Regions from separate parts of the Erwinia pyri genome, predicted to be linked through region 1. Evidence: riboswitches for the same ligand, from Rfam matches in the RefSeq annotation. Region 1 holds a riboswitch; the other holds the start of a gene.
The links. Region 1 has a riboswitch for thiamine pyrophosphate ahead of thiB (thiamine ABC transporter substrate binding subunit). Riboswitches for the same ligand answer to the same signal wherever they lie in the genome.

Region 1 (15,375 bases):
TCGGGCAGCGACTCCATATAAGACTGAGAGTGACGGCCTGAGTAGATCATATCCTGCCACTGTTTCACCATGCCCAGGAAGCGGTTGTTCAGGCTCAGCACCAGAACCGGCAGGCCGTACTGCAGCGCCGTCGACAGCTCCTGAATGTTCATCTGGATACTGCCGTCACCAGTCACGCAGACCACGGTCTCTTCAGGCAGCGCCAGCTTCACGCCCAGCGCAGCAGGCAGGCCGAAGCCCATCGTGCCGAGGCCGCCTGAGTTGATCCAGCGACGCGGCTTATCAAACGGATAATAGAGCGCGGCGAACATCTGATGCTGGCCCACGTCCGAGGTCACATACGCCTCGCCTTTGGTCAGCCGCCAGATAGTTTCAATCACCGCCTGAGGCTTGATTTTCTCGCTCCCGCGATCGAACTCCAGGCAGTGACGCGAACGCCACTGGTCGATGCTCTGCCACCAGTCGCGAAGGCTGTCGAAATCCTGCTCTTTATCGCTCTGCCCTAACAGCTCGATCATCTGCGTCAGAACCTGTTTCGCATCGCCGACGATCGGCACATCTGCCGCCACCGTTTTGGAGATAGAAGTCGGATCGATATCGATATGCAGCACCGTGGCGTTCGGGCAATATTTGGCTAAATTATTGGTGGTACGATCGTCAAAACGCACGCCCACGGCAAAAATCACGTCGGCGTTATGCATGGTCATGTTGGCTTCATAGGTGCCGTGCATGCCGAGCATCCCCACGCACTGGCGATGAGTTCCCGGGAAAGCGCCAAGCCCCATCAGTGAACAGGCCACGGGCAGATTCAGCGTTTCCGCTATCTGACGCAGTTCGCCATGACACTCCGCATTAATCACGCCGCCGCCCGCATAGATAACCGGTTTCTTTGCAGCAAGCAGCGTTTGTAAAGCGCGCTTGATCTGGCCCTTGTGCCCCTGAGTCGTGGGGTTATAAGAGCGCATGCTCACTTCATCTGGCCAGGCGTAAGGCAGTTTATTGGCCGGATTCATCATATCTTTCGGCAGATCGATAACTACCGGTCCCGGGCGTCCGCTGGCGGCGAGCCAGAACGCTTTCTTCATAATGGTGGGAATATCTTCCGCCTGCTTCACCATAAAGCTGTGCTTCACCACCGGGCGGGAGATGCCGACCATGTCGCACTCCTGAAAGGCGTCATAACCAATCAATGAAGAGGGAACCTGCCCGGAGAGCACCACCAGCGGAATAGAGTCCATATAGGCGGTAGCGATACCGGTAATGGCGTTGGTTGCGCCCGGGCCGGAGGTGACCAGCACCACCCCGACGTCGCCGGTAGCACGGGCATAGCCGTCCGCCATATGCACTGCGCCCTGCTCGTGACGGACCAGCACATGATCAATTCCGCCTACGGTTTGCAGCGCATCATAGATATCAAGTACTGCCCCGCCGGGGTAGCCGAATACATGCTTAACGCCCTGATCGATTAACGATCGGACGACCATCTCGGCTCCTGACAACATCTCCATTTTTGCCTCCAGGCTTTAAGGTGGTGATTTATCCGCTCAGCTCCTGAAAATGGAGAACGAGGGCGAATAAGGTCAAAACCTGTGTTTATGCAAAGACGCTGGAAATCATTTCCAGCGTCCGGGTACAGGGTGAATCCCTGGCTATTTTTATGCGTTGATGAAATACCATAACCGTAGAAAAGTTAGCAGGCAAACGCCTGACGCCCGCTTTTACTGAATATCTTCATCGCAAGGCACTGCTGCTTAGCGGGAGTTGTCGACAATTACACTGAACAAAGGGCGAAAGAAAAGCGGTTTCTTCTGGTAAGGAATTCTTTTGCAGTGCGATCGTTTTGTTATTACTGCGGCCCGCGCGCTAATTCAAGTTGACCTGTTCAAACATCGCCGCTTATTTAGCTTTATCTGCTGAGATGAATAATTTTCTAAAGATAATTATCTGAACGCAGCGTGATTACCCTGCTGATTTACCCATAAGTTTTTCCTATGCAACCTATTGATTAAAAAGTTATTCCTCTGAATCTGATTCCTCTTCCGCCCTCTTTAAAGCGCTGCAGATAAAAGCGAAGCCGGCCCCTCTTCCTTTTTGTTCTGCCTTTAGCCGCAGCGCCAGAATAATTTTCCCGCCCCTTTTCAGGCTGAACGATTTTAACCTTACAGCTCAGGTTGACATCGCCCCCGCAAATCAAGTATCAATAAGGGAACAGCAAATTAATGAGGTCTGATTCAATGATTCGTACCGCTCGCCTACTCGGTCTACTACTAAACGCATCTCCATTGCGCGGTAGACTTGTGGGCGAAGAAATGAATCACTGATTCAGGCTTGCAAAACTAAAGAACCCGCGCCAATGCGCGGGTTTTTTTATGCTCGTTTTATGGCGAGGCAAACACGACAAGGAATATGCATATGAGCCAACAAGTTATTATTTTCGATACCACGCTGCGTGATGGCGAACAGGCCTTACAGGCCAGCCTGAGTGTGAAAGAGAAACTGCAAATAGCGCTGGCGCTGGAACGTATGGGCGTTGACGTGATGGAAGTGGGCTTCCCTATCTCTTCCCCTGGTGATTTTGAATCCGTGCAGACCATTGCCCGTCAGGTAAAAAACAGTCGTGTTTGCGCCCTGGCCCGCTGCGTAGAAAAAGATATTGATGCGGCCTATGAAGCCCTGCGCGTTGCCGAGGCTTACCGCATCCACACTTTCCTGGCGACCTCGCCGATGCATATCGCTACCAAGCTGCGCAGCACTCTGCCGGAAGTGATTGAGCGCGCAGTGACGATGGTGAAACGCGCCCGCAACTACACCAACGACGTAGAGTTCTCCTGCGAAGATGGCGGCCGTACGCCAATTGATGATCTGTGCCGCGTGGTGGAAGCCGCGATTAATGCCGGTGCGACCACCATCAACATCCCGGATACCGTGGGTTACACCCTGCCGGAAGAGTACAGCAACATCTTTACCCAGCTGCGCAACCGCGTGCCTAACATCGATAAAGCGATTCTCTCCGTGCATACCCATGATGATTTAGGCATGGCAACCGGTAATGCCGTCGCAGCCATTCAGGCTGGTGCGCGCCAGGTGGAAGGCACCATCAACGGCCTGGGCGAGCGTGCCGGTAACTGTGCGCTGGAAGAGGTGATCATGGCGATTAAAACCCGCAGCCAGTTGATGAACCTGCAAACCCGCATCAACCATCATGAGATCTACCGCACCAGCCAGATGGTCAGCCAGATTTGTAATATGCCTATCCCGGCCAATAAAGCCGTGGTCGGCACCGGCGCTTTCGCCCACTCCTCTGGTATCCACCAGGATGGCGTGCTGAAAAACCGCGAAAACTACGAAATCATGACGCCGGAATCGATCGGCCTGAATAAAATCCAGCTGAACCTGACTTCACGCTCTGGCCGCGCCGCCGTGAAACACCGCATGGATGAGATGGGCTACAAAGAGAATGATTACAACCTGGACAACCTGTATGACGCCTTCCTGAAGCTGGCTGACAAAAAAGGCCAGGTGTTTGACTACGACCTGGAAGCGCTGGCATTTATCAACAAGCAGAACGAAGAGCCGGAATATTTCCGCCTGGATTACTTCAGCGTGCAGTCTGGCTCAAGCGTCATGGCTACAGCCTCGGTAAAACTGGCCTGCGGTGATGAGGTGAAATCAGAAGCGGCTACCGGCAACGGTCCGGTTGATGCGGTTTACCAGGCGGTGAATCGTATTACGGAATTTGATGCGGAACTGGTTTCCTACCAGCTCACGGCTAAAGGCCAGGGCAAAGACGCGCTGGGTCAGGTGGATATCGTGGTGAAATACAACGGCCGCAAATTCCACGGCGTCGGTTTAGCTACGGATATCGTGGAATCTTCCGCCAAAGCGATGATTAATGCCCTGAACAACATCTGGCGTGCCCGCCAGGTTGAGCAGGAACTGCAGCGCAAAGCGCAAACCAACGACCAAAAGGAAGCGGTGTAATCATGTCAGGGACTTACCATATTGCAGTACTGCCGGGTGACGGTATCGGCCCGGAAGTGATGGCTCAGGCCAGCAAAGTGCTGGATGCGGTGCGTGAGCGCTTCAACATGCGCATCACCACCAGCGAATATGACGTAGGCGGCATCGCCATTGACCGCCACGGCGAGCCGCTGCCGCCCGCAACGGTGGCGGGCTGTGAGCAGGCCGATGCGATCCTGTTTGGTTCTGTAGGTGGCCCGAAGTGGGAACACCTGCCGCCTGCTGAGCAGCCTGAACGAGGCGCCCTGCTGCCGCTGCGTAAGCATTTCAAGCTGTTCAGCAACCTGCGGCCCGCCAGCCTGCATCAGGGCCTGGAGGCTTACTGCCCGCTGCGTGCGGATATCGCGGCTAAAGGGTTTGATATCCTGGTGGTGCGTGAACTTACTGGCGGCATCTATTTCGGTCAGCCGAAAGGCCGTGAAGGCAGCGGTCCGCACGAACGCGCCTTTGATACCGAAGTCTATCACCGTTTTGAGATTGAGCGCATCGCCCGCATCGCTTTTGCCTCCGCGCGTAAACGCCGCAACAAAGTGACCTCAATCGATAAAGCCAACGTGCTGCAGTCTTCTATTCTGTGGCGGCAGATTGTTAATGAAGTGGCGAAGGATTATCCGGATGTTGAGCTGAGCCATATGTACATCGATAACGCCACCATGCAGTTGATCAAAGAGCCTTCACAGTTTGACGTGATGCTCTGTTCTAACCTGTTTGGCGACATCCTTTCCGATGAGTGTGCGATGATCACCGGTTCAATGGGCATGCTCCCTTCTGCCAGCCTGAACGAGCAGGGCTTTGGTCTGTTTGAGCCTGCAGGCGGTTCAGCGCCGGACATCGCCGGAAAAAATATCGCCAACCCGATTGCCCAGATCCTGTCGCTGGCGCTGCTGCTGCGCTTCAGCCTGAATGCCGCTGAGGCCGCCGATGCCGTTGAGCAAGCCATCAGCCGCGCGCTGGCGGAAGGTCACCGTACCGGAGATTTAGCCGGTGGCGGCGCCTCGGTCAGCACCGGGGAAATGGGTTCGATTATCGCCCGATTCATTCGCGAAGCCTGACTATGAAAACATTATACGAGAAACTGTTTGATGCCCATGCAGTGGTAGAGACGCCCGGTGAAACGCCGCTGCTCTACATTGACCGGCATCTGGTGCATGAAGTGACCTCGGCACAGGCTTTTGACGGCCTGCGGGCGCATCATCGCCCGGTGCGTCAGCCCGCCAAAACCTTTGCGACGATGGATCACAACGTTTCCACCCAGACGCGGGATATCAATGCCAGCGGCGAGATGGCGCGTATTCAGATGTCGATGCTGATCAAAAACTGTGAAGAGTTCGGCGTCCGGCTCTATGACCTCAAGCACCCTTTCCAGGGCATTGTGCATGTCATTGGCCCTGAACAGGGCCTGTCACTGCCGGGCATGACCATCGTTTGTGGCGATTCCCATACTTCCACGCACGGCGCTTTCGGCGCGCTGGCCTTTGGTATCGGCACGTCGGAAGTTGAGCATGTGCTGGCGACGCAGACGCTGAAGCAGTCCCGTGCGAAGACCATGAAAATAGAAGTGGTTGGGCAAACGGCCCCGGGCATCACCGCCAAAGATATCGCGCTGGCAATTATCGGTAAAACCGGCAGCGGCGGCGGCAACGGCCACGTGGTGGAATTTTGCGGCCCGGCGGTGGAAGCGCTCAGCATGGAAGGCCGCATGACATTGTGCAACATGGCGATTGAGCTGGGTGCCAAAGCGGGCCTGGTTGGGCCCGATGAGACGACCTTCAACTATGTGAAAGGTCGCCAGTTTGCGCCGAAAGGTGCGGAGTGGGATGCAGCCGTAGCCTACTGGCGCACGCTGAAAACCGACAGCGACGCGCGTTTTGATAAAGTGGTGACGCTGGATGCCGCCGATATTGCCCCGCAGGTGACCTGGGGCACCAATCCGGGTCAGGTTATCGCCGTCGATGCGCTTATCCCCGATCCCGCTTCTTTCCAGGATCCGACCGAGCGTGCTTCTGCTGAAAAAGCGCTGGCCTATATGGATCTCAAGCCGGGCATCAAAATGACCGACGTCAGGATCGATAAAGTGTTTATAGGATCCTGTACTAATTCACGGATCGAAGATCTGCGTGCCGCCGCGCTGGTAGTGAAAGGCCATAAGATTGCGGCAGGCGTTCAGGCCTATGTGGTGCCTGGCTCAGGGCCGGTGAAAGCGCAGGCGGAAGCGGAAGGACTGGATAAAATCTTCCTCGACGCGGGATTTGAATGGCGCCTGCCCGGCTGCTCTATGTGTCTGGCGATGAACAATGACCGGCTGAATCCGGGAGAGCGCTGCGCCTCTACCAGCAACCGCAATTTCGAAGGTCGTCAGGGCCGCGGTGGGCGGACGCATTTGCTGAGCCCGGCAATGGCCGCCGCGGCTGCGGTCGCCGGCCACTTCGCTGACATTCGCGAATTACGCTAAGGAATCTCTATGGCAAAGAAATTTACCCGGCATACCGGCATCGTGGTGCCGATGGATGCGGCAAACGTCGATACCGACGCCATTATCCCCAAGCAATTTTTGCAGATGGTGACGCGTACCGGTTTTGGCCGCAATCTGTTTTACGACTGGCGCTATAGCGATGCCGAAGGCCAGATCCCCAATCCCGATTTCGTGCTGAACAAACCCGCTTTTCAGGGCGCCAGCATCATGCTGACCCGTGAAAACTTCGGCTGCGGATCCTCCCGCGAGCATGCACCCTGGGCGCTGACCGATTATGGTATTCAGGCGATTATCGGCAGCGATTTTGCCGATATCTTCGGCAATAACTCGTTTAATAACCAGCTGTTGCTGGTGACATTAAGCGAAGAGGAGGTTGAGGAGTTATTCCAACTGGTCGCCAGCCAGCCCGGCGTAAGCATTACCGTTGATCTTGAACAGCAGGAGGTGATCGCCGGTGAAAAGCATTACCCCTTCACCATCGATGCCTTCCGCCGCCACTGCCTGATCAACGGGCTGGATAACATCGGCCTGACGCTGCAGCATGATGCTGACATTACGGCATACGAGCAGAAGCAACCCGTGTTCTTACGCTAGGGCCTTAATGAGGAGTGTCTGATACAGGGTCAGCCACTCCTCAGACATCCTTCACCTTTGCCGACATCACCAGCGCGCCGAGTGCAAGCACCAGCGCTGCCCAGTAGACCGAATAGTGCCCAAACGTCTCCGCCAGCGCGCCCTGCAGCAGTCCGGCAAGGATCACGCCAGTAGAAATGCTGTTGGTAAACAGCGTGGTCGCCGCGCCTGGCCTGCCAGGCATCAAATCCTGAAAATAGAGCATGCCAATGCCGGCCACAATGCCAATAAAGATGGCGTTGAAAATCTGCAAAGCCATCAGCGCAGCACGCGACTGGAACAGCACCAGTCCCAGATAAAATAGCGCGCCAGCCGCCACGGCAAACAGCATCATTTTTCGTTTGCCAAAACGTTTTACATAGTGACCCGCCAGCAGCATGGCGGGAATTTCCAGCCCCGCCGCTACGCCCATCAGCAACCCCGCCAGCCGGTCAGGCATGCCCAGTACGCTGCTGATATAGAGCGGCATATCAATGATATACATGGTGTTGCAGGTCCACATCAGCAGCGAGGCCAGAAACAGCAGCCGCACATCCCGGTTCTTCCATGCGCTGATTTGCGTAATCACCACTTCCGGCGGCTGTTCCACGCGTGGCACCGAAGGCAGTGCAAACCAGATCAGCGCGATACAGACCACAAACAGGCCTGCGGCGATGGTAAACATGGTGGTAAAGCCGTAATTGAGCGCCAGCGCAAAGGAGAGCGGCGGGCCAATAACCCAGGCCAGCGAGAGCTGCGCACGCATCACCGAGCTGAACATCACCACTTCCCTTGCGGAGCTGTCGGCATACTCACGCGCCAGCGCAAAAATTTGTGGCATCGACACGCTGGCCAGCGCAGAGAGCAGCACGCCGAACGTGATCAGCGTCAGATAGTCCCGGCTGAAGGCAAACAGCAGCGCATTGCCTATCGCCATTACGCAGCAAAACAGGATCAGCATACGGCGATCGCCGCGGTTGTCCGACCGCTTCGCCAGCAGAATACTTACCGCAATGCCGGCTATCGCATTCACGGTGTAGAACAGCCCGACCCAGAATGGCCGCACCGCAACTTCACGCGTGAGGAACAGGCTCAGGGTGGGTGCCTGCAGCGCACCCGCCACCCCGACCATAAACGAGACGGCCATAAAAGCCAGATAAACAGGATTAATACGACGGCGACGCGTAAGCAGCAATTTCATGCCGGGTCCTTCAGGAAGATTAAGCCGCCCCAGCTGAGGCGACAAACAGCAAGCATAGAAGAAAACATGAACCCACGAAAAAAGCCAGCCGGGGTAGCCGCGGCTGGCAGGTGAAACTGCACCTTACTCAGAATGATAAGTGGATGTCAGAGCGCCATTCCGGGGAATGCCTCCCGCTCTTTCATCTTCAGCCAGTATGATCTTAATATAGGGCAAGAAAAACAGACTGAATTTTTTCAAAGGTTCCCCTTTTATGTCCTCTGCCCGTCTGCAACAACAGTTTATCCGGCTCTGGCAAAGCTGCGAAGGCGAGTCTCAGGAGACAACGCTTAACGATCTCGCTCTACAGTTAAACTGTTCGCGGCGGCATATGCGCAATCTTCTTAACGCTATGGAGGCGGAAGGCTGGCTGGCGTGGCACTCCGTCGCGGGCCGCGGCAAGCGTTCAACGCTCCGCTTTTTCTGTACCGGCTTGGCTCTGCAGCAGCAGCGGGCCGAGGCGCTGCTGGAAAACGATCTTATTGACCAGCTGGTGCCGCTGGTCGGCGATAAAAAAGCGGTGAGAAGCATGCTGCTCTCCCATCTTGGCCGCAGTTTTCGTCAGGGAAAGCATATTCTCCGCGTGCTCTATTATCGTTCGCTGCTTAATCTGGCACCCGGCAAGCCGTTACGCCGTTCAGAGACGCACCTCGCCCGACAGATCTTCAGCAGCCTGACCCGTATAAATGAGGAAAATGGGGAAATCGAACCCGATATCGCCCACCACTGGCAGCAGATCACGCCGCTGCACTGGCGCTTTTACCTGCGCCCCGCTATCCATTTTCATCATGGTCGTGAACTGGAAACGGACGATATCATCGCTACGCTGGTGCGTTTAAAACCGCAGCCGCTCTTTTCTCATTTCGATACGATTACCTCTTCAGCGCCCTGGACACTGGATATCACTCTTAACCAGCCCGACGGCTGGCTGCCCTGGCTGCTGGGCAGCGTCAGCGCCATGATCCTGCCGAGAGAGTGGCAATCCCTGCCAGACTTCGCCCGACAGCCGATCGGCACCGGCCCCTATGCCGTGGTGCGCAATCAGCCCTCCCAGCTCAGGATCCAGGCTTTTGATGACTATTTCGGTTTCCGCGCGCTGATTGATGAGGTCAATATCTGGGTCTTACCGGAAATCAGTGAAGAGCTGGTCTATTCCGGCGTGAAGCTGGAAGGCAGCAGCCTGGAAGAGAAATCGGAAGAGAGCCGTCTGGAAGAGGGATGTTATTTTTTGCTGTTTGACCAGCGCTCACCCCTGGGCCGGGATGAAGAGGTGCGCCGCTGGGTCAGCATGCTCTTCAACCCTATCGCCCTGTTGAACCAGGCGGGGCCGGGCTACCAGCGCTACTGGTTTCCTGCCTGGGGACTGCTGCCGCGCTGGCATCATCGGCGGGAGGTGAAGACCCCAGCCAAACCCGCCGGGCTGACTACGCTGACCCTGACCTGGTATAACGACCATGTTGAGCATCAGGGCATCGCCAATGCATTGCGCCCCCTGCTGGCGGAACAGGGCGTGGAGCTGATCGCTCAACAGGTGGATTATGACATCTGGCACCGCGGCGAAGCGGAGAGCGATATCTGGCTGGGCAGCGCCAACTTCACGCTGCCGCTGGAGTTTTCCCTGTTTGCGCTGCTGTATGAAATTCCGCTGGTTCATCACTGCGTGACGCTGGACTGGCAGCAGGATGCCAGGCGCTGGCGTGAGCAGAAGCTGCCGCTGGCGGAGTGGAGTCAGCAGCTTATTAATACCTGGACTCTGCATCCGCTGTTTCATCACTGGCTGCTGCTGGAGGGCCAGCGCAGCATGCGCGGCGTCAGGATGAATACGCTTGGCTGGTTTGACTTCAAATCTGCCTGGTTCGCGCCGCCGGAATCATGAGGCTTTCGCTAAAGCCGGTAAATCACTAGAATGAACCGTTCTCAACGGGGTGCGTTAGCGGTGTTTCATCGCCAGCGCTGAGAAAAACCCGTCGAACCTGATCCGGATAATGCCGGCGTAGGGATTTGAGAGTGTGTTACCTACTCAGATCCTTTGCGACCTCTCACCTTCAAGGAACGCAAAGTGTTAAAAAAAGTACTGCCCCTGCTGCTGCTCAGCGCCCCGGTTTTCGCGGCGAAACCTGTTTTAACCGTCTACACCTATGACTCCTTCTCTGCCGACTGGGGTCCCGGTCCCGCCATTAAAAAAGCCTTTGAAGCCAACTGCGGCTGCGAACTGAAATATGTTGCGCTGGAGGATGGCGTGTCGCTGCTGAACCGTCTGCGGATGGAAGGCAAAAACAGTAAAGCGGATGTGGTGCTGGGCCTGGATAACAATCTGCTGGATGCCGCTGAGAAAACGGGTCTGTTTGCACAAAGCCAGGTGGATACCAGCCAGACAACGCTGCCTGGCGGCTGGCATGATAAAACCTTTGTGCCCTATGACTATGGCTGGTTCGCCTTCGTCTATGACAAAACCAAGCTGCAAAATCCGCCCAAAAGCCTGAAGGAGCTGGTCGAGACCGATCGCCCGCTCAAGGTGATTTACGAAGATCCCCGCACCAGTACGCCAGGGCTGGGGCTGCTGCTGTGGATGCAGAAAGTCTTTGGCGACCAGACGCCGGAAGCCTGGCAGAAGCTGGCGAAGAAAACGGTCACCGTGACCAAAGGGTGGAGCGAAGCCTACGGCCTGTTCCTTAAAGGGGAAGGTGATATGGTGCTGAGCTACACCACCTCTCCCGCTTACCATCTGATCGAAGAGAAAAAAGAGCAGTATGCGGCGGCTAACTTCAGTGAAGGGCACTATCTGCAGGTCGAGGTAGCCGGAAAGCTCAAGGCCAGTAAGCAGCCTGAACTGGCGCAGAAGTTCATGAAATTTATGCTGGAAAAGCCGTTCCAGCAGAGCATTCCAACCGGCAACTGGATGTATCCGGTGGTAAAAAGCACGCTGCCTGTCGGGTTTGATACGTTAACTGTGCCCGCCACCTCGCTACAGTACACGCCGCAAGAAGTCGCCAGCCAGCGCAGCCAATGGATCAATGCATGGCAACGCGCCGTCAGCCGCTGATAGCTGGCTGGCTGGTGCCCGGTACGCTGGCAGCCTTGCTGCTGGTCGCCGTGGCCCTGCTGGCCTTTGCTGCGCTCTGGGCCAGCGCGCCGGAAATCGATCCGGCTCAACTCTGGCAGGATGACTACCTCTGGCACGTGCTGCGCTTCTCTTTCTGGCAGGCTTTCCTTTCCGCCATGCTGGCGGTTGGGCCTGCCATTCCCCTTGCGCGGGCGCTCTACCGACGGCGTTTTCCCGGCAGAGAAACGCTGCTGCGACTTTGCGCAATGACGCTGGTGCTGCCGGTGCTGGTGGCCGTCTTTGGTCTGCTCAGCGTTTACGGGCGTACCGGCTGGCTTGCGGGGCTCTGCTCGTTACTGGGCATCCAGTACACCTTTACCCCTTATGGCCTGCAAGGCATTCTGCTGGCGCACGTGTTTTTTAATCTGCCTCTGGCTACCCGCCTGCTTTTGCAGGCGCTGGAGCAGATCCCCGCCGAGCAGCGGCAGCTGGCGGCGCAGTTAGGCCTGCGGGGCTGGAACCATTTCAGCGTGGTGGAGTGGCCCTGGCTGCGGCGGCAGATGCTGCCTGCGGGCGCGCTGATCTTTATGCTTTGCTTTGCCAGTTTTGCTACCGTGCTGTCGCTGGGCGGCGGCCCCAAAGCCACCACTATTGAGCTGGCTATCTTCCAGGCGCTGAATTTTGATTACGATCCCGGCCGGGCCGCACTGCTGGCGCTGATCCAGATGGTTTGCTGTCTGGGCCTGGTGATGCTGAGCCAGTGGCTGAGTAAAGTGCTGCCTTCGGGTACCGCCAGCCTCAGCGGCTGGCGAAATCCTGAAGACAGCCTGCCGGCAAAAGTGTGGGACGTGCTGCTTATCGCCTGCGCGCTGATTTTACTGCTTCCTCCCCTGCTCGCCGTGATTGCCGACGGCGTAAATCAGGGGCTTCCTGCCGTGTTAGAGCAACCCGCGCTCTGGCAGGCAACATTGACCTCTTTACGCATTGCGCTGGGTGCTGGCCTGCTCTGTGTGATCCTCACAGTGATGCTGCTGTGGAGCAGCCGCGAGCTCAGGCTCCGTCAGCGCCCCGTCTCTGCCCACGCCCTTGAGCTCAGCGGCATGCTGATCCTGGCGATGCCGGGTATCGTGCTGGCCACCGGCTTTTTCCTGCTGCTCAATACCACCGCAGGCCTGCCGGACTCTGCGGACGGCATCGTGATCTTCACTAATGCGCTGATGGCCATTCCCTACGCCATGAAGGTGATGGAAAACCCGCTGCGCGATCTGGCCGAACGCTATAACCGCCTCTGCCTTTCGCTGGATATTCGCGGCCTGAACCGCCTCAGGCTGATTGAAGTCAGAGCCCTGAAGCGCCCGCTCGCTCAGGCGCTGGCGTTTGCCTGCGTGCTGTCGATTGGGGATTTTGGCGTGGTCGCGCTGTTCGGCAATGAGGGCTTTCGCACGCTGCCATTTTACCTTTATCAGCAGATGGGCTCCTACCGTACCCAGGATGGCGCAGTCACGGCGCTGCTGCTGCTGCTGCTCTGTTTCCTTCTCTTTACCCTGATTGAAAAACTGCCGGGACGCCATGCTGACGCTGACTAATCTGACTTATCTCTACAACCATCTGCCGATGCGTTTTTCCCTGAGTATGCAGGCCGGAGAGAGGCTGGCGATTCTGGGGCCCAGCGGCGCCGGGAAAAGCACACTGCTCAGTCTGATAGCGGGTTTTTTGCAGATTAACAGCGGCGAGCTGCGGCTTAGTGGCGAAGATCACAGCCATACGCCCCCCGCCCGTCGCCCGGTATCCATGCTTTTTCAGGAGAACAATCTGTTTCCCCATCTGACGGTGGCGCAGAATATTGGCCTGGGCTTACATCCCGGCCTGAAGCTGAGTCAGGCTCATAAGCAGACTTTGCAGCAGATTGCGCAGCGCGTTGGGTTGGAAACCTATCTGCAGCGCCTTCCGGGCCAGCTTTCCGGTGGTCAGCGGCAGCGTGCTGCCCTGGCCCGCTGTCTGGTGCGTCAGCAGCCGATCCTGCTGCTGGACGAGCCTTTTTCTGCCCTGGATCCTGCTCTGCGCAAGGAGATGCTGCAGCTGGTGGATGAAGTGTGCCGGGAGCGGCAAATCACGCTGTTGATGGTCTCGCACAGCATTGAAGACGCCGCGCGCATTGCGCCGCGCAGCGTGCTGATTGTTGACGGACGGGTTTACTGGGATGGCAGCACCGAAATGCTGCTGAAAGGCGAAGTCGCTGAGGCGGAAGTATTGGGCATCAGCCTGCGCTGAAAGTTACGTCGCCCATAAGCCACCCTTAATGCCCGATAAAGACCTGCCACAACAGCTGGCGGAAAACCGGCATCATCGGATGGAATTGCAGGGCGACAAGGCTTGCCAGGGCGGCCACTATCATCAGCGGCGCCAGCCAGCGCAGACGGCTTGGCGGCAGGTAAGCTGTCGCCCAGTCGCTCTGTTTTCTGGCCCGCAACCAGCGCCAGCCAAGCCAGCCGCCCAGCCATACCAGCAGCGCTACCGCCAGCAGGATCCATTTGAACAGGCTGCTGCTGGCCCCTTTCGGCACATCAATCGCCACGCCAGCCAGAATGCCCGGCAACAGATAGAGCGGCGGCCAGAGCAGGCAGCCAATGATGTTTGGCGGGATAAACTTCTTGACCGGCAGCTCCAGCATTCCCGCTACCAGCGGGATCAGGGGGCGTGTCGGCCCCACAAAACGCCCGACAATAATGGTAAACATACTGTGCTGATGCAGCGCGTGTTCGGTTTTATCCATCAGCCCCTGGTGCTTTTTGATAAAGGACCAGCGGTGCAGCGGACCCTTGAACTGCCAGCCAATCAGATAGGAGATCCAGTCCCCTACCAGACAGCCGATCGTCCCTGCCAGCCAGGCGGGATAGAGGCCAATCTGTCCGCTGCCAATCAGCGCACCGAAAGAGGCCATCAGAACGGTGCCGGGCAGCAGCAGGCCGACCAGCGCCAGCGACTCCAGAAAGGTGATCAGCCCAACGGCCATCAGCGACCAGGCCAGCGATTGCGTGATTAAATGTTCCAGCCAGGCTTCCATACTTTCCATATTCTCTTTCTGTTTGAGGTCGGATTGTCCTGAGCCACCCCCGATCCGTCAAGGTCTGAATTGTATGGAATACTGACAGAGCCGTTGCCGGTCACGAGAACTGTATAAATAAACATGCTATTATTGCTTATTGATTCAGCAAACGGGCTTTCAGGTGAACGACGCACGCGCAGGCTTTCTGCTTACCCGCCACTGGCGGGATACCCCTTCCGGTACTGAGGTGGTGCTGTGGCTGGCAACGGACCAGGGCCCGCAAAGAGTGGTGCTGCCGCCGCAGGAATCGGTGGCGTTTATCCCGCAGGCGTATCAACAGCAGGCTGAAGCGCTGCTGCAACAGGAGCGCCAGATTCGTTTTGCGCCGCTGACCCTGAAAGATTTTCGCCAGCGTCCCGTCGTGGGGCTTTATTGCCGTCAATACCGGCAGCTGCTTAAGCTGGAAAAGCTGCTGCGTGAAAACGGCATCATGGTGTACGAAGCTGATATCCGCCCGCCGGATCGCTTTTTAATGGAGCGGTTTATTACCGCGCCTGTCTGGTTCAGCGGTCAGAAGGCGGGTAACAGCCTGATTAATACCCGCCTCAAGCCTAACCCTGACTATCGCCCGCCGCTGAAGTGGGTTTCGCTGGACATAGAAACGACCCGCCACGGCGAGCTTTACTGCATCGGGCTTGAGGGGTGCGGACAGCGCATCGTCTATATGCTGGGGCCTGAAAACGGCGATGCCAGCAGGCTGGATTTTACGCTGGAGTATCTCTCCAGCCGCCCGCAGCTGCTGGAAAAACTCAACGCCTGGTTTGCACAGCACGACCCGGACGTGCTGATTGGCTGGAACGTGGTGCAGTTTGACCTGCGCGTGTTGCAAAAGCATGCCGATCGTTACGGCGTTCCGCTAAAATTAGGCCGTAATAATGAAG
Region 2 (15,375 bases), 440 kb from region 1:
ATCCAGCGTCTTACGCTTGATGCGGTTACTCATGGAAAAGCCGCAGTAGGTACACTCGTTCGCGCAGAGGTTAGAGAGGTAGAGCGGCACAAACAGGTTCACGGCATGACCGAACCGCTGCCGCGTCAGCCGCTGCGCTTTTTGCGCCAGCGGTTCAAGATAGTGGATCGCGGCGGGCGAGAGCAGCGCCATCAGCTCTTCGCGCCCCACTTTGGCTGCATTCAGCGCAGCTTCAACATCGGCCGCGGTTTTACTGTGAATGCGCAGGCGAATGTCATCCCATTCCAGCTTTTCCCACTGAGAGACGAAACTTTTCATCCTTCACCTCCGGCCTGCAAAAACCGGGTCAGTGGGCTGGTGGGCACGGCCTGTTGCAAGCGCGAACCAGGGCCGCTTCGGTAGGCCAGCGCGCCAGCTTCTACAGCCAGCCTGAAGGCTCTGGCCATCTGCACCGGATCCCGAGCGGAGGCGATAGCGGTATTGACCAGCACCGCGTCCGCGCCCATTTCCAGCGCTTCACTGGCATGGCTTGGCGCGCCGATACCGGCATCAACAATCACCGGGACGTTCGCCTGCTCAATGATAATTTCCAGCAGATCGCGGGTTTTCAGCCCCTGATTACTGCCAATAGGCGCACCCAGCGGCATCACGGCCGCGCAACCCGCTTCCTCCAGACGTTTACATAAAACAGGATCGGCATGGCAGTAGGGCAGCACGGTAAATCCCTCTCTGACCAGAATTTCAGCTGCTTTCAGCGTCTCGATAGGATCGGGCAGCAGATAACGTACGTCAGGATGGATCTCCAGTTTCAGCCAGCGGGTTCCCAGCGCCTCACGAGCGAGGCGGGCGGCAAAAATCGCCTCTTCGGCCGTTTTAGCGCCGGAGGTGTTCGGCAGCAGTGCTACACCCAGCGCCTGTAACGGACGAAGAATAGCGTCATCGCCGCCCCGTAAATCCACGCGTTTCATCGCCATCGTCACCAACTGGCTACCAGACTCCCTTAAAGCTTCCAGCATCAGCGTGGGGCTGGAGAATTTTCCCGTGCCTGCAAACAGGCGGGATGAAAATGTTTTATCAGCAATTTGCAGCATATCAGCCTCCGGCGATGGCCTGGAAAATCACCAGCTCATCGCCCTCCTGTAAAAGATATTCCGCCCAGCGATCGCGCGGAATAATCTGTTGATTTACGGCCAGCGCAGTGCCGGGCTGGCGACGGGAAAGCTGCTCCAGCAGCTCAGCCAGCGTCACCGCTCCTTCAAGCGTCAGCGCATCATCATTAACAACGATCTGCATCGTGCTCTCCACACACCGGGCAGCTCGTGCTGCGCTCCAGGTTTAACGTCCGCCAGGTCTGCTGCCGCCCGTCAAAAAGCCGCAGCTTACCGTCCAGAGGGGAAGGGTGACCCGCTAACATTTTCAGGGCTTCTAATGCCTGTAACGTACCCATTACCCCCACCACCGGCCCCAGCACGCCGGCATTGCGGCAATTGCGCTGCGGCTCTGCTTCATCAGGCCACAGGCAGCGGTAGCAGCCCTGCGCAAACGGCGGCGTAAGAACCAGCAGCTGGCCGCCGAACCCCACGGCGCTGGCGCTGATCAACGGCGTGGCGCTCTTTACGCAGGCGGCATTGACCGCATGGCGGGTTTCCATGTTGTCGCTACAGTCCAGCACCAGATCGACCCACTCCACGCTCTCCTGCAGCGTGGCTGTGGTCATCCGGCGCTCCAGCGCAATAAACTCCACCTGCGGGTTGAGTGACTGCAGATGCTTTTTCGCCAGCGCGACTTTTGACTGCCCGGTTTCAGCGGTACGAAACAGGATCTGTCGCTGAAGATTACTGATATGCACAGTGTCATCATCGGCCAGCACCAGCCTCCCGACGCCCGCAGCTGCCAGATAGAGTGCCGCCGGGGAGCCTAACCCGCCAAGGCCGACAATCAGGACGCTGGCATCCTGCAGCTTTTGCTGGGCATCAGGACCAAACTCCTCCAGCAGCAGCTGGCGGCTGTAACGGAGAAAATCGCTGTCATTTAGCATCAGCGTCATCTCCTGTCCCGGCCAGCGCCAACAAGTCGGCTGTGGCTGCCCGCCAGTCAGCGGCCTGGGTGATAGCGCTGACCACGGCGATGCTGCCCACGCCGGTGGCCAGCACCTGCGGCGCACGCTCCAGAGTGATCCCACCAATCGCTACGGTGGAGATGCCCTTCAGGCGGGAGAGATGGCGTTGCAGTTCACTGAGTCCCTGTGGCGATGAGGGCATGACTTTGGTCTGCGTCGGGAACAGATGCCCCAGTGCGATATAGGAAGGTTGCTCTGCCAGAGCGCGATCCAGCTCCGCGTCGTCATGTGTGGAGAGGCCGAGACGTAAGCCCGCGCGATGCAGGACATCCAGATCCGCCACATCCAGATCCTCCTGACCCAGATGCACGCCATAGGCCTGATATTTAATGGCTGAACGCCAGTAATCATTGATAAACAGGCGGGCCTGATAACGTTTGCCCAGCGCGACCGCGTGGGCGATATCCTGCTCTACCGCCGCTTCCGGAAGATCTTTAATACGAAGTTGCAGCGTACGCACGCCAGCATCCAGCAGGCGTTCAAGCCATGCCACACTCTCCACTACCGGATAGAGACCAAGCCGCGCGGCAGTTGCGGGAAAAGGGCCGCGGCTCATGCTTTTTCCTCCCGAATCAGCGCGTCGGCAGGATGATAGAGTTCGCCGCCGCGCGTGCGGAACGCTTCGGACATTTCGGCCATCCCGACTTCAATTGGCTGCGCTTCCGCCTCCAGGCGGGCGGCATAGTCGCGCACCTCCTGGGTAATCTTCATCGAACAGAATTTAGGCCCGCACATTGAGCAAAAATGGGCCACCTTGCCCGACTCCTGCGGCAGCGTCTCATCGTGGTAGGCTCGCGCCGTATGGGGATCGAGCGCCAGGTTGAACTGATCTTCCCAGCGGAATTCGAAACGGGCTTTCGACATGGCGTTATCGCGGATCTGTGCGCCAGGATGACCTTTTGCCAGGTCTGCGGCATGTGCAGCAATCTTGTAGGTAATCAGCCCCTGCTTAACATCTTCCTTGTTGGGCAGTCCCAGATGCTCTTTTGGCGTGACGTAGCAAAGCATGGCGCAGCCAAACCAGCCAATCATGGCGGCACCAATGCCGGAGGTAAAATGATCGTACCCCGGCGCGATATCTGTCGTCAGCGGGCCAAGGGTGTAGAAGGGCGCCTCATGGCAGTGCTCCAGCTGTTCTGTCATATTGCGGCGGATCATCTGCATCGGCACGTGGCCGGGGCCTTCAATCATCACCTGCACGTCATACTCCCAGGCGATTTTGGTCAGTTCGCCCAGCGTATGCAGCTCAGCAAATTGCGCCTCATCGTTGGCGTCCTGCAGAGAGCCGGGACGCAGGCCATCGCCCAGCGACAGCGAAACGTCATAGGCCGCGCACAGTTCGCAGATTTCGCGGAAATGCTCATAGAGGAAACTCTCTTTGTGATGCGAAAGGCACCATTTCGCCATGATCGAGCCGCCGCGTGAAACGATCCCGGTCAGTCGCTTTGCGGTCATCGGCACGTAGCGCAGCAGGACGCCGGCGTGGATGGTGAAGTAGTCCACACCCTGTTCAGCCTGCTCCAGCAGGGTGTCGCGGAAGATTTCCCAGGTGAGACTTTCCGCCACGCCATTCACCTTTTCCAGCGCCTGGTAAATCGGCACGGTGCCAATGGGGACCGGACTGTTACGCAATATCCATTCGCGAGTTTCATGAATATTCCGGCCCGTGGAGAGATCCATCACCGTATCGGCACCCCAGCGTGCTGACCACACCAGCTTCTCCACCTCCTCTTCAATAGAGGAGCTGACGGCGGAATTACCGATGTTGGCGTTGATTTTCACCAGAAAATTACGGCCAATGATCATCGGCTCAGATTCCGGGTGATTGATATTGGCGGGAATGATGGCGCGCCCGGCGGCCACTTCCTGGCGAACAAACTCCGGGGTGATATTCTCAGGCAGGCTGGCGCCAAAGCTGTTGCCGGGATGCTGTTGCAGCAGCACCTCGCCACGGATGCGTTCACGCCCCATGTTTTCACGCAGGGCGATAAACTCCATCTCCGGGGTGACAATACCCAGACGAGCGTAATGAAGCTGGGTGACGCAGCGGCCAGCCAGCGCCTTGCGAGGGCGAGGAAGATGTTCAAAGCGGAGATGATCCAACCCTTCATCCGCCAGCCGCTGCTGAGTATAAACTGAGCTGAGCTGCTCTATGGGCTGCGTATCACCGCGTTCGCTAATCCACGCCTGGCGCAAACGAGCCAGCCCACGGTGCACATCAATTTTCGCTTCAGGATCGCCGTAGGGGCCTGCGGTGTCATAGACCGGCACCGGCTCGTTGGCTTCGAATAGCGGCTTCTCTTTGCTGCCGCCGGTTTGGGTCGGGCTGAGCTGGATCTCGCGCATCGGTACGCGAATATCCTCACGGGATCCACTTAGCCAGATACGTCTGGAGTTAGGGAAAGCTGTGCCCTGAAGGGAGTCGATAAATTGTTGTGCTTCTGCACGCTGTTCGCGGCGGGACGGTTTTTTACTGGTAGACATAGCGCGTTCCTGAAAAAAGGGAATGTGCTTGCCTGGAGTTCGGAGGAGTAAGCGCAGGGTGTGAAAACGTACGGATCCACACCGTCACTGAATGTTTACTCTTGTTCCCTTCGCAGGTACTAACCTGATCAGGTTCCGCGGATCCCGAATAAACGGTCTCAGCCCCTAAGGGCACTCCGACAAGAAGAATTTTGCCCGACTCAAGCGTCCGACAAAACGTAGGTGGTGAAAAAGTAACCTCACCTGTAGTGCCCCTTCAGCATAAAGGGGCTTTTTTAAAACTACAAGGTTTTTACAAAGTGATAACTTTTACGCCGGGCGGGCCAGCGCGCTGTCGTTAGCGGCGACTGCTTTATCCGCGCTTTTCTCCAGCGCCAGCTGGATGAATTTATCTTCCAGCGTAAAGCGGGCTTCCAGCGCTTCCCCTACTTCAGAGAGGGCGTTCTGGAATTCCAGGTAGTTATCATGGTCGATAGCGCCTTCCAGATGCGTATCGTAAATGCGCATAATGATTTCAGTATTGGCCTGCAGCGAAGGATAGATAATGGCCGCTTTAGCCAGCTGCTCGCTGCCTTCCATCTCTTCAATAAAGCGTTCGTAAACGGTGAAATGACCGGTAGAGAGATAATCGACCAGGCCCTGACAGAAATTGTCCAGTGCGTTTTCGTCGAGCGTAGTCAGCGATTCCTTGTTAGGCTTGATGCCAACCAGATGATAATAGGCAATCAGCAACTGCCTGCGGGAGCGCAGACAGAAGTCTACCAGGTCGCTGCATCCGCCAACGCGCGCGGTAAGGACTTCTAACTGGTTAAGCATGTGTGACTCCAGGTATGTAATATTTCTGTCTAGCCCCAATCCAGTAATTCAAAATTCTGCATGTTGAGGATGAGCAAATTTATGCAACGTGAGATTTCAAGCGTAGACGTTGGCTGGTGGGTTGTCAGTCATGAACATAAACTGTGGTTGCCCAAAGGTCAATTACCCTATGGCAACGCAGAAGAGAATGGGCTGGCAGGATCTACCGGATCTTTGATAGGCGAGTGGCAGGGCGATCCTGTTTATCTGATCTGTGAAAACCGGCCACAGGAGATGGGATCGTTACGCCAGATCCTCGATCAGGATGTCGGGCTTTTTCAGCTGGCGGGCAAAGGGATCCAGCTGGCGGAGTTTTATCGATCCCACAAATGGTGCGGCTACTGCGGCCATGAGATGCATCACAGCAAAACGGAAAGAGCCTGCCTTTGCCAGCATTGCCGCCAGCGTTACTACCCGCAAATTGCCCCCTGCATCATTGTCGCCATCCGCCGGGGCGAAGAAATTTTACTGGCCCAGCACACCAAACACCGTAACGGAATCTATACGGTACTGGCAGGATTTGTTGAAGTTGGCGAAACGCTGGAAGAGACCGTCGCGCGTGAAGTAATGGAAGAGAGCGGCATTAAAGTGAAGAATCTGCGCTATATCTCTTCACAACCCTGGCCATTCCCGCAGTCGTTAATGATGGCGTTTATGGCCGATTACGACAGCGGTGAGATCCAGATTGACCCGAAAGAGCTGCTGGATGCAGGCTGGTATCGATTTGATGCCCTGCCGCACTTGCCGCCAGCCGGAACGGTAGCACGTCGGCTGATTGAGGATACCGTTGCCCTCTGCCGCGCCGAGGCGGAATGAATGCTATACTGCGCGCCTGAATTTGAGAGAGCCTTTAAAGATGAGTGAACTGAAGAACGATCGTTATCTGCGCGCGCTGCTGCGCCAGCCTGTTGATGTCACACCTGTGTGGATGATGCGTCAGGCCGGTCGCTATCTGCCAGAGTACAAAGCCACCCGCGCCGTTGCCGGCGATTTTATGTCGCTTTGCAAAAATGCCGAGCTGGCCTGCGAAGTGACTCTACAACCGCTGCGGCGTTACCCGCTTGATGCGGCGATCCTGTTCTCGGATATTCTGACCATTCCTGATGCCATGGGTTTAGGTCTCTATTTTGAAGCCGGTGAAGGCCCACGCTTCTCCTCGCCAGTAACCTGTCGTGCAGATGTTGAAAAGCTGCCGGTACCGGATCCGGAGCAGGAACTGGGCTATGTGATGAACGCCGTGCGGACCATCCGCAAAAATCTCAACGGTGAAGTGCCGTTAATCGGCTTTACCGGCAGCCCCTGGACGCTGGCGACCTACATGGTCGAAGGCGGCAGCAGTAAAGCTTTCACCAAACTCAAAAAGATGATGTATGCGGAGCCGCAAACCTTGCATCTGATGCTGGATAAGCTGGCAGAGAGCGTTACGCTCTACCTCAATGCGCAGATCCGTGCTGGCGCGCAGTCGGTGATGATCTTCGATACCTGGGGCGGGGTGCTGACCGGACGCGATTATCTGGAGTTCTCTCTGCATTACATGCACAAAATTATCGATGGCCTGCAGCGTGAAAACGACGGGCGCCGCGTGCCGGTGACGATGTTCACCAAAGGCGGCGGCCAGTGGCTGGAAGCGATGGCTGCGACCGGCTGTGATGCGCTGGGGCTGGACTGGACCACCGACATCGCCGATGCGCGTCGTCGGGTGGGCGATAAAGTGGCGCTGCAGGGCAATATGGATCCTTCCATGCTTTATGCTGCACCTGCACGCATCGAACAGGAAGTGGCGACCATTCTTGAAGGTTTTGGTCAGGGCACCGGGCATGTCTTCAACCTGGGCCACGGCATCCATCAGGATGTGCCACCGGAACACGCGGGCGTATTTGTGGAGGCTGTCCACAAACTGTCACGCCCTTACCATCAGGGGTAAGTATGGATATTCAGGCATTAAAGCAGGAACAGTTAACGCGGGCGGCGGAAGTCGTTCGCGAAGATGACTTCGACGTTATGCCTCCACGCTATATTGGTGGCGCCGATGTGGGATTTGAGCAGGGGGGCGAGGTGACACGCGCCGCCCTCGTTATTCTGGAGTATCCCTCACTGAAGCTGGTAGAGCACCGGGTGGCCCGTATCGCCACCACCATGCCTTATATCCCCGGTTATCTCTCTTTCCGCGAATATCCTGCGCTGCTGGCCGCCTGGGAGCTGCTTGAGCAGCGTCCCGACCTGTTATTCGTTGACGGACAGGGAATTGCGCATCCGCGCCGCCTGGGCGTAGCCAGCCATTTTGGCATGCTGGTGGACGTGCCCACTATCGGCGTGGCCAAACGTCGTTTGTGCGGCAAGTTCGAGCCGCTGGGCGATGAGCCGGGCGAACGGCAGCCGCTGATCGACAAAGGCGAGCAGATTGGCTGGGTGCTGCGCAGCAAGAGGCGCTGTAATCCGCTGTTTATCTCTTCCGGGCATCGCGTTAGCGCAGATACAGCCCTGACGTGGGTAGAAACTTGCTTACAGGGCTACCGGCTTCCCGAGCCGACCCGCTGGGCAGATGCCGTCGCCTCTAACCGCCCCTCTTTTGTCCGACTTGGCCTGCAGGGTTAACGGTGTGAGCTTTCTGCTTTTCAGTTACACTGCTGGCCGCGCACTTATCTTTAAGAGATCCCAACATGTTACGTAATCCCATTCACCTGCGGCTTGAGAAACTGGAAAGCTGGCAGCACGTTACTTTTATGGCCTGCCTGTGTGAACGTATGTTCCCCAACTACTGGGCATTTTGCCAGCAGACCGGTTTTGGGGATGCGCAAATTTATCGCCGTATTCTTGATCTGATCTGGGAAACCCTGGTGATCAAAGATGCCAAAGTGAATTTTGATTCGCAGCTGGAAAAGTTTGAAGAAGCGATTCCGGCAGCAGAGGATTACGACCTGTATGGCGTCTATCCCGCCATTGATGCCTGCGTGGCGCTGAGCGAACTGCTGCACTCCCGTCTGAGCGGTGAAACGCTGGCGCATGCGATCGCCGTCAGCGAAGCCTCCATTACCAGCGTTGCGATGCTGGAAATGACGCAGGCTGAACGTGAAATGACCGATGAAGAGTTAAAAGAGAACCCGGCGGTAGAAGAGGAGTGGGACATCCAGTGGGAGATTTTCCGCCTGCTCAGCGCCTGCGAGGAGAGGGACCTCGACCTGATCAAAGGACTGCGATCTGACCTGCGGGAGTCGGGGATCAGTAACATCGGTATAAATTTTCAGCAATAACACGATAAAACGTGACTTCAGGCCTGATTTGTAGCGCCTTAAGGCTTCACATTCGCCCCCAGTCTGGTCTACATTTGGGGGGCTGAAAAATGTGGCTAGCGGTGCGTGAATGCAGGAGAGCGCCAAATTTGGTTTTTCCCTCGCACATGATGCTTAGCAAGCGATAAATACACTGTAAGGATAACTTATGAACAAGACTCAACTGATTGATGTAATTGCGGACAAAGCGGACCTGTCTAAGACCCAGGCTAAAGCTGCTCTGGAATCCACCCTGGCTGCGATTACTGAGTCTCTGAAAGAAGGTGATGCTGTACAACTGGTTGGTTTTGGTACCTTTAAAGTTAACCACCGTGCTGAGCGTACTGGCCGCAACCCGCAGACTGGTAAAGAAATCAAAATTGCTGCTGCAAACGTACCGGCATTTGTTTCTGGTAAAGCACTGAAAGACGCTGTTAAGTAATCGTCTGACGGTGAAAAGTTTTAAACAGGGGGGCGTAAAGCCCCTTTTGTTAAGGTTCTGGTTCTCTGCTTTTCTCTGCTTCAGCTACGCCTGCTGCGGCAAACCCGCCCGCAATGTGTGATAATCACACCCATGAAACGACACCCGTTTACCTTCTCCACCCTCGCGCTGATGCTGCTGATGCTGGCAGGATGCAGCTCACGCTCCACGCGCCCTGATTTTACCGCCAGCGGCTATCTTGCTGACCGTGGCACCGTCAGGATCTGGCGTAAAGACAACCCTAACCACTCCAGCCATCTTGTAACGGTCTATACCCCATTCACGGGAGGCAACACTGAAACCACAGATTATCTGTGGCAGCAGGAGAAGCTGATCTCGATTGAACGCCACATCAAAGGGGAGCACCCGGACGACGTGACGCTGAGGTTTGATCAGGATGGCAGCCTGAGCTTTATGCAGCGCCAGCTGGAAGGGCGACGTGAGGCGCTCTCGCCGGACGCCGTGGCGCTGTATCAGTTCGATGCGGGGCGCATGCTCAAAATCAGCGACGACCTGCTGGAGGGGCGCGTATGGCTGAAGCAGGGGCACTGGTCACCTTCGGGTACGGTAACGCTTTGCAAAGGCGGTGAGGAGAAGCCCAGCTTCGATCCTTTCTTTACTCGCTATATCACGCAGCATCAGCAGGAATCGGGCAAGCCGGTGAGCATTTCCTGGCTGGAAGCGCCTAAGGGGACGCAGCTGATTCTGGTTTCAGCCGACGATCAGTGTGCGACGGAGCCGCAAGAGGCTGATTTGTGAGTGCAGAGAAGGCGGGACAGAGGAACAGGGGCCGATACGTCGGCCCCTGGAACAATTACTTACGACCGATTGCGCGATAGCCAATATCGCTACGGCAGAAGCTCCCCTGCCATGAGATAGATTTCGCCAGGGCATACGCCTGCTTCTGCGCCGCGGCGACATCTTCACCCAGCGCCGTCACGCACAGCACGCGTCCACCGTTGGTGACGACCAAATCATCCTGCATCGTTGTCCCGGCATGGAACACTTTGCCGTCAGGCGTCGCTTCCAGCGGTAAACCGTGAATTTGATCGCCCGTGCTGTAATCGCCCGGATAGCCGCCCGCCGCCAGCACCACGCCCAGTGAAGGACGAGGATCCCAGAGTGACTCTTTGGTATTGAGCTTGCCGTCCACGGCAGCCAGGCAAAGATCCACCAGATCCGACTGCATGCGCAGCATGATCGGCTGCGTTTCAGGATCGCCAAAGCGGCAGTTGAACTCGATCACTTTCGGCTGACCGCTCTTGTCGATCATCAGGCCTGCATACAGGAAGCCAGTGTAGACATTGCCTTCAGCCGCCATGCCGCGCACGGTTGGCCAGATCACCTCATCCATGACACGCTGGTGGATTTCATCAGTGACCACCGGAGCGGGTGAGTAGGCGCCCATACCGCCGGTATTTGGACCGGTATCGGCATCGCCCACGCGCTTGTGATCCTGGCTGGTGGCCATCGGCAGCACGTTCTCGCCATCTACCATCACGATAAAGCTGGCTTCCTCACCGTCGAGGAACTCTTCCACCACGATACGGTGGCCCGCATCGCCAAAAGCGTTGCCTGCCAGCATATCCTGGATAGCCTCTTCCGCTTCCTGCAGCGTCATCGCCACAATCACACCTTTACCGGCGGCAAGGCCATCGGCCTTGATAACGATCGGCGCACCTTTACTCCGGGTGTAGGCCAGCGCCGGTTCTACTTCCGTAAAGTTCTGATATTCCGCGGTAGGAATATGGTGGCGAGCCAGGAAATCCTTGGTAAAGGCTTTCGACCCTTCCAGCTGCGCGGCAGCCTGCGTCGGCCCAAAAATTTTCAGACCGGCGGCGCGGAAGGCATCCACCACGCCGATCACCAGCGGCGCTTCCGGTCCCACTATGGTCAGGTCAATCTGCTCATTTTGCGCAAAGTTAAGCAAAGCAGGGATATCGGTCGCGCTGATGTTCACGTTCTGCAGGGCAGGCTCAAGCGCGGTGCCTGCATTGCCTGGCGCCACGAAAACGGTCTCCGCCAGCGGTGAAAGAGAGGCTTTCCAGGCCAGCGCGTGTTCACGTCCGCCATTACCAATCACTAAAATTTTCATCGTTCTCTCTGCTCCGGAATTAATGGCGGAAATGACGCATGTCGGTAAAGATCATCGCAATGCCGTGTTCGTCGGCAGCGGCAATCACTTCTTCATCACGGATTGAACCGCCGGGCTGGATAACGCAGCTCACGCCAACGGCAGCAGCAGCGTCAATACCGTCACGGAACGGGAAGAAAGCATCAGACGCCATGGCGGAGCCTTTCACTTCCAGTCCTTCGTCGCTCGCTTTGATGCCCGCAATTTTGGCCGAGTAGACGCGGCTCATCTGGCCTGCGCCTATGCCGATTGTCATATTGTCGCGCGCATAGACAATGGCGTTAGACTTAACAAACTTGGCCACCTTCCAGCAGAACAGAGCATCACGCAGCTCCTGCTCAGTCGGCTGACGTTTGCTGACCACGCGCAGCTGGCTCTCTGCCACCATGCCGAGGTCGCGATCCTGTACCAGCAGACCTCCATTCACGCGTTTGAAATCCAGGCCCGCCTGACGCTGCTGCCACTGGCCACAGGTCAGCACGCGGACGTTCTGTTTCGCTGCGGTAATTTTCAGTGCGGCAGCGCTTGCGGATGGGGCGATGATCACTTCCACAAACTGGCGGCTGATAATGGCCTGAGCGGTAGCTTCATCCAGCTCGCGGTTAAAGGCGATGATGCCGCCAAACGCAGAGGTAGGATCGGTTTTGTATGCGCGCTCGTAGGCATCCAGAATTGAGCTGCCCACTGCCACACCACACGGGTTAGCATGCTTGACGATCACGCAGGCTGCATCGGTAAACTCTTTTACGCACTCCAGTGCCGCGTCGGTGTCGGCGATATTGTTATAGGAGAGGGCTTTCCCCTGAACCTGCTGCGCGGTAGCGACAGAAGCTTCCGTCACGTTCTCTTCTATATAGAAGGCAGCATCCTGATGGCTGTTCTCACCGTAACGCATATCCTGCTTCTTGATGAAGTTCAGATTCAGCGTGCGTGGGAAGCGGCCGGAAGGTTCACCCGTTTCGCCATGGTAGGCAGGAACCAGGCTACCGAAGTAGTTGGCAATCATGCTGTCGTAAGCGGCGGTGTGCTCGAAAGCTTTAATGGCCAGGTCGAAACGGGTTTCCAGCGTCAGCGAATTATTGTTGGCGTCCAGCTCAGCAATGATGGTCTGGTAATCACTGCTCTTCACCACAATAGCCACATCTTTATGGTTCTTCGCTGCGGAGCGCACCATGGTCGGCCCGCCGATATCGATATTCTCAACCGCATCTTCCAGCGAGCAACCTTCACGAGCCACAGTCTGGGCAAACGGATAAAGGTTAACGACCACCATGTCGATAGGGGAGATGCTGTGCGCCTGCATGATTTCGTCGTCCTGACCACGGCGCCCTAAAATTCCGCCATGAACTTTGGGATGCAGGGTTTTGACGCGTCCATCCATCATTTCCGGGAAACCGGTATAGTCAGACACTTCAGTGACGGGAAGGCCAGCATCTGCCAGCAGGCGTGCGGTGCCGCCGGTGGAGAGCAGCTCGACACCACGGCTTGAGAGCGCCTGAGCAAATTCGAGGATACCGGCTTTGTCAGACACGCTCAGCAGAGCGCGGCGTACAGGACGAGGTTGTTGCATGAGGTTTATCCCTTGGCTTTAGTTCGCATAGATAAGATCGTTACCTCAAGCTTAGCCATTTTCCTTACTCTATATAGAGGGAGAATGAATTCGGCCTCAGGTAACGCCCTTAACAGAGGCAAATATTTTGCGGTGGCATTGTAGCGAAAACGTTTGCGTGGCGCTTGTCTAATTTAATGCAAGCCGGTCAGTGTGGATAAGTTTGTGCATAACTGCGTATAAACAGCCCTTTTGCTGGGGATTGCAGCGAACGCGCTATTTTTCGCAATTTAGGGGTTGTCAGCCGTCAGGAACTCCCTATAATGCGCCTCCATCGACACGGAACAACGGCTTACCGGCCGCCGGGTTGAGAGGGTCAGGAAGCTGAACCGCCGGAGAAAAACTTCTGAAAAATGTTGTTGACTCCGAAGGAGGAAAGCGTAATATACGCCACCTCGCAGTAACGCCTCAGGGCGCTTACCGCAACGCTCTTTAACAATTTATCAGACAATCTGTGTGGGCACTCGCAGGATTGATATCAGCGCCGCAGGGCGCAGAAAATATCAAGTCTTAAGAGTGAACACATAATGAAATTCATTATGAGTGTTTTACACTTGAGCACCGCTTAACTTGTTTAAGCAAATCGAACTTTTAATTGAAGAGTTTGATCATGGCTCAGATTGAACGCTGGCGGCAGGCCTAACACATGCAAGTCGGACGGTAGCACAGAAGAGCTTGCTCTTCGGGTGACGAGTGGCGGACGGGTGAGTAATGTCTGGGAAACTGCCTGATGGAGGGGGATAACTACTGGAAACGGTAGCTAATACCGCATAACCTCGCAAGAGCAAAGTGGGGGACCTTCGGGCCTCACGCCATCGGATGTGCCCAGATGGGATTAGCTAGTAGGTGGGGTAACGGCTCACCTAGGCGACGATCCCTAGCTGGTCTGAGAGGATGACCAGCCACACTGGAACTGAGACACGGTCCAGACTCCTACGGGAGGCAGCAGTGGGGAATATTGCACAATGGGCGCAAGCCTGATGCAGCCATGCCGCGTGTATGAAGAAGGCCTTCGGGTTGTAAAGTACTTTCAGCGGGGAGGAAGGCGGTAAGGTTAATAACCTTACCGATTGACGTTACCCGCAGAAGAAGCACCGGCTAACTCCGTGCCAGCAGCCGCGGTAATACGGAGGGTGCAAGCGTTAATCGGAATTACTGGGCGTAAAGCGCACGCAGGCGGTCTGTCAAGTCAGATGTGAAATCCCCGGGCTTAACCTGGGAACTGCATTTGAAACTGGCAGGCTAGAGTCTTGTAGAGGGGGGTAGAATTCCAGGTGTAGCGGTGAAATGCGTAGAGATCTGGAGGAATACCGGTGGCGAAGGCGGCCCCCTGGACAAAGACTGACGCTCAGGTGCGAAAGCGTGGGGAGCAAACAGGATTAGATACCCTGGTAGTCCACGCCGTAAACGATGTCGACTTGGAGGTTGTGCCCTTGAGGCGTGGCTTCCGGAGCTAACGCGTTAAGTCGACCGCCTGGGGAGTACGGCCGCAAGGTTAAAACTCAAATGAATTGACGGGGGCCCGCACAAGCGGTGGAGCATGTGGTTTAATTCGATGCAACGCGAAGAACCTTACCTGGCCTTGACATCCACGGAATTCGGCAGAGATGCCTTAGTGCCTTCGGGAACCGTGAGACAGGTGCTGCATGGCTGTCGTCAGCTCGTGTTGTGAAATGTTGGGTTAAGTCCCGCAACGAGCGCAACCCTTATCCTTTGTTGCCAGCGCGTGATGGCGGGAACTCAAAGGAGACTGCCGGTGACAAACCGGAGGAAGGTGGGGATGACGTCAAGTCATCATGGCCCTTACGGCCAGGGCTACACACGTGCTACAATGGCGCATACAAAGAGAAGCGACCTCGCGAGAGCAAGCGGACCTCATAAAGTGCGTCGTAGTCCGGATCGGAGTCTGCAACTCGACTCCGTGAAGTCGGAATCGCTAGTAATCGTAGATCAGAACGCTACGGTGAATACGTTCCCGGGCCTTGTACACACCGCCCGTCACACCATGGGAGTGGGTTGCAAAAGAAGTAGGTAGCTTAACCTCCGGGAGGGCGCTTACCACTTTGTGATTCATGACTGGGGTGAAGTCGTAACAAGGTAACCGTAGGGGAACCTGCGGTTGGATCACCTCCTTACCTGAAGATACTTTCCCGCGTAGTGTCCACACAGATTGTCTGATAGAAGTAATGAGCAACAGTAACAGAGTCCCCATCGTCTAGAGGCCCAGGACACTGCCCTTTCACGGCTGTAACAGGGGTTCGAATCCCCTTGGGGACGCCATCCTGATAATGAGTGAAAGACATTATCAACCGTATCTCAAAACTGATTCTCTCCGCAAGGACGAGTCACGTTTGAGATATTTGCTCTTTAACAACCCGGAACAAGCTGAAAATTGAAACGACGCGTCGTGTTTACCCTCCGTAA

Region 2: another riboswitch for thiamine pyrophosphate. It lies ahead of thiC (phosphomethylpyrimidine synthase ThiC); the one in region 1 lies ahead of thiB (thiamine ABC transporter substrate binding subunit).

Annotation. Positions count from the first base shown of each region.
Region 1 covers NZ_CP132353.1:3,751,505-3,766,879, forward strand. The annotation lists gene ilvI (acetolactate synthase 3 large subunit) at 1-1,508, opposite strand, end outside; gene leuA (2-isopropylmalate synthase) at 2,413-3,981, shown strand; gene leuB (3-isopropylmalate dehydrogenase) at 3,984-5,072, shown strand; gene leuC (3-isopropylmalate dehydratase large subunit) at 5,075-6,472, shown strand; gene leuD (3-isopropylmalate dehydratase small subunit) at 6,482-7,087, shown strand; gene Q3V30_RS17835 (sugar efflux transporter) at 7,128-8,306, opposite strand; gene sgrR (HTH-type transcriptional regulator SgrR) at 8,560-10,221, shown strand; TPP riboswitch at 10,257-10,363, shown strand; gene thiB (thiamine ABC transporter substrate binding subunit) at 10,405-11,388, shown strand; gene thiP (thiamine/thiamine pyrophosphate ABC transporter permease ThiP) at 11,364-12,974, shown strand; gene thiQ (thiamine ABC transporter ATP-binding protein ThiQ) at 12,958-13,659, shown strand; gene Q3V30_RS17860 (DedA family protein) at 13,685-14,452, opposite strand; gene polB (DNA polymerase II) at 14,616-15,375, shown strand, end outside.
Region 2 covers NZ_CP132353.1:4,189,218-4,204,592, reverse strand. The annotation lists gene thiH (2-iminoacetate synthase ThiH) at 1-318, opposite strand, end outside; gene Q3V30_RS19915 (thiazole synthase) at 315-1,091, opposite strand; gene thiS (sulfur carrier protein ThiS) at 1,093-1,293, opposite strand; gene Q3V30_RS19905 (HesA/MoeB/ThiF family protein) at 1,277-2,038, opposite strand; gene thiE (thiamine phosphate synthase) at 2,028-2,675, opposite strand; gene thiC (phosphomethylpyrimidine synthase ThiC) at 2,672-4,603, opposite strand; TPP riboswitch at 4,692-4,792, opposite strand; gene rsd (sigma D regulator) at 4,913-5,419, opposite strand; gene nudC (NAD(+) diphosphatase) at 5,501-6,274, shown strand; gene hemE (uroporphyrinogen decarboxylase) at 6,315-7,382, shown strand; gene nfi (deoxyribonuclease V) at 7,385-8,053, shown strand; gene Q3V30_RS19870 (YjaG family protein) at 8,119-8,709, shown strand; gene hupA (nucleoid-associated protein HU-alpha) at 8,897-9,169, shown strand; gene Q3V30_RS19860 (DUF1481 domain-containing protein) at 9,302-9,967, shown strand; gene purD (phosphoribosylamine--glycine ligase) at 10,023-11,303, opposite strand; gene purH (bifunctional phosphoribosylaminoimidazolecarboxamide formyltransferase/IMP cyclohydrolase) at 11,323-12,912, opposite strand; rRNA gene Q3V30_RS19845 (16S ribosomal RNA) at 13,544-15,086, shown strand; tRNA gene Q3V30_RS19840 (tRNA-Glu) at 15,156-15,231, shown strand.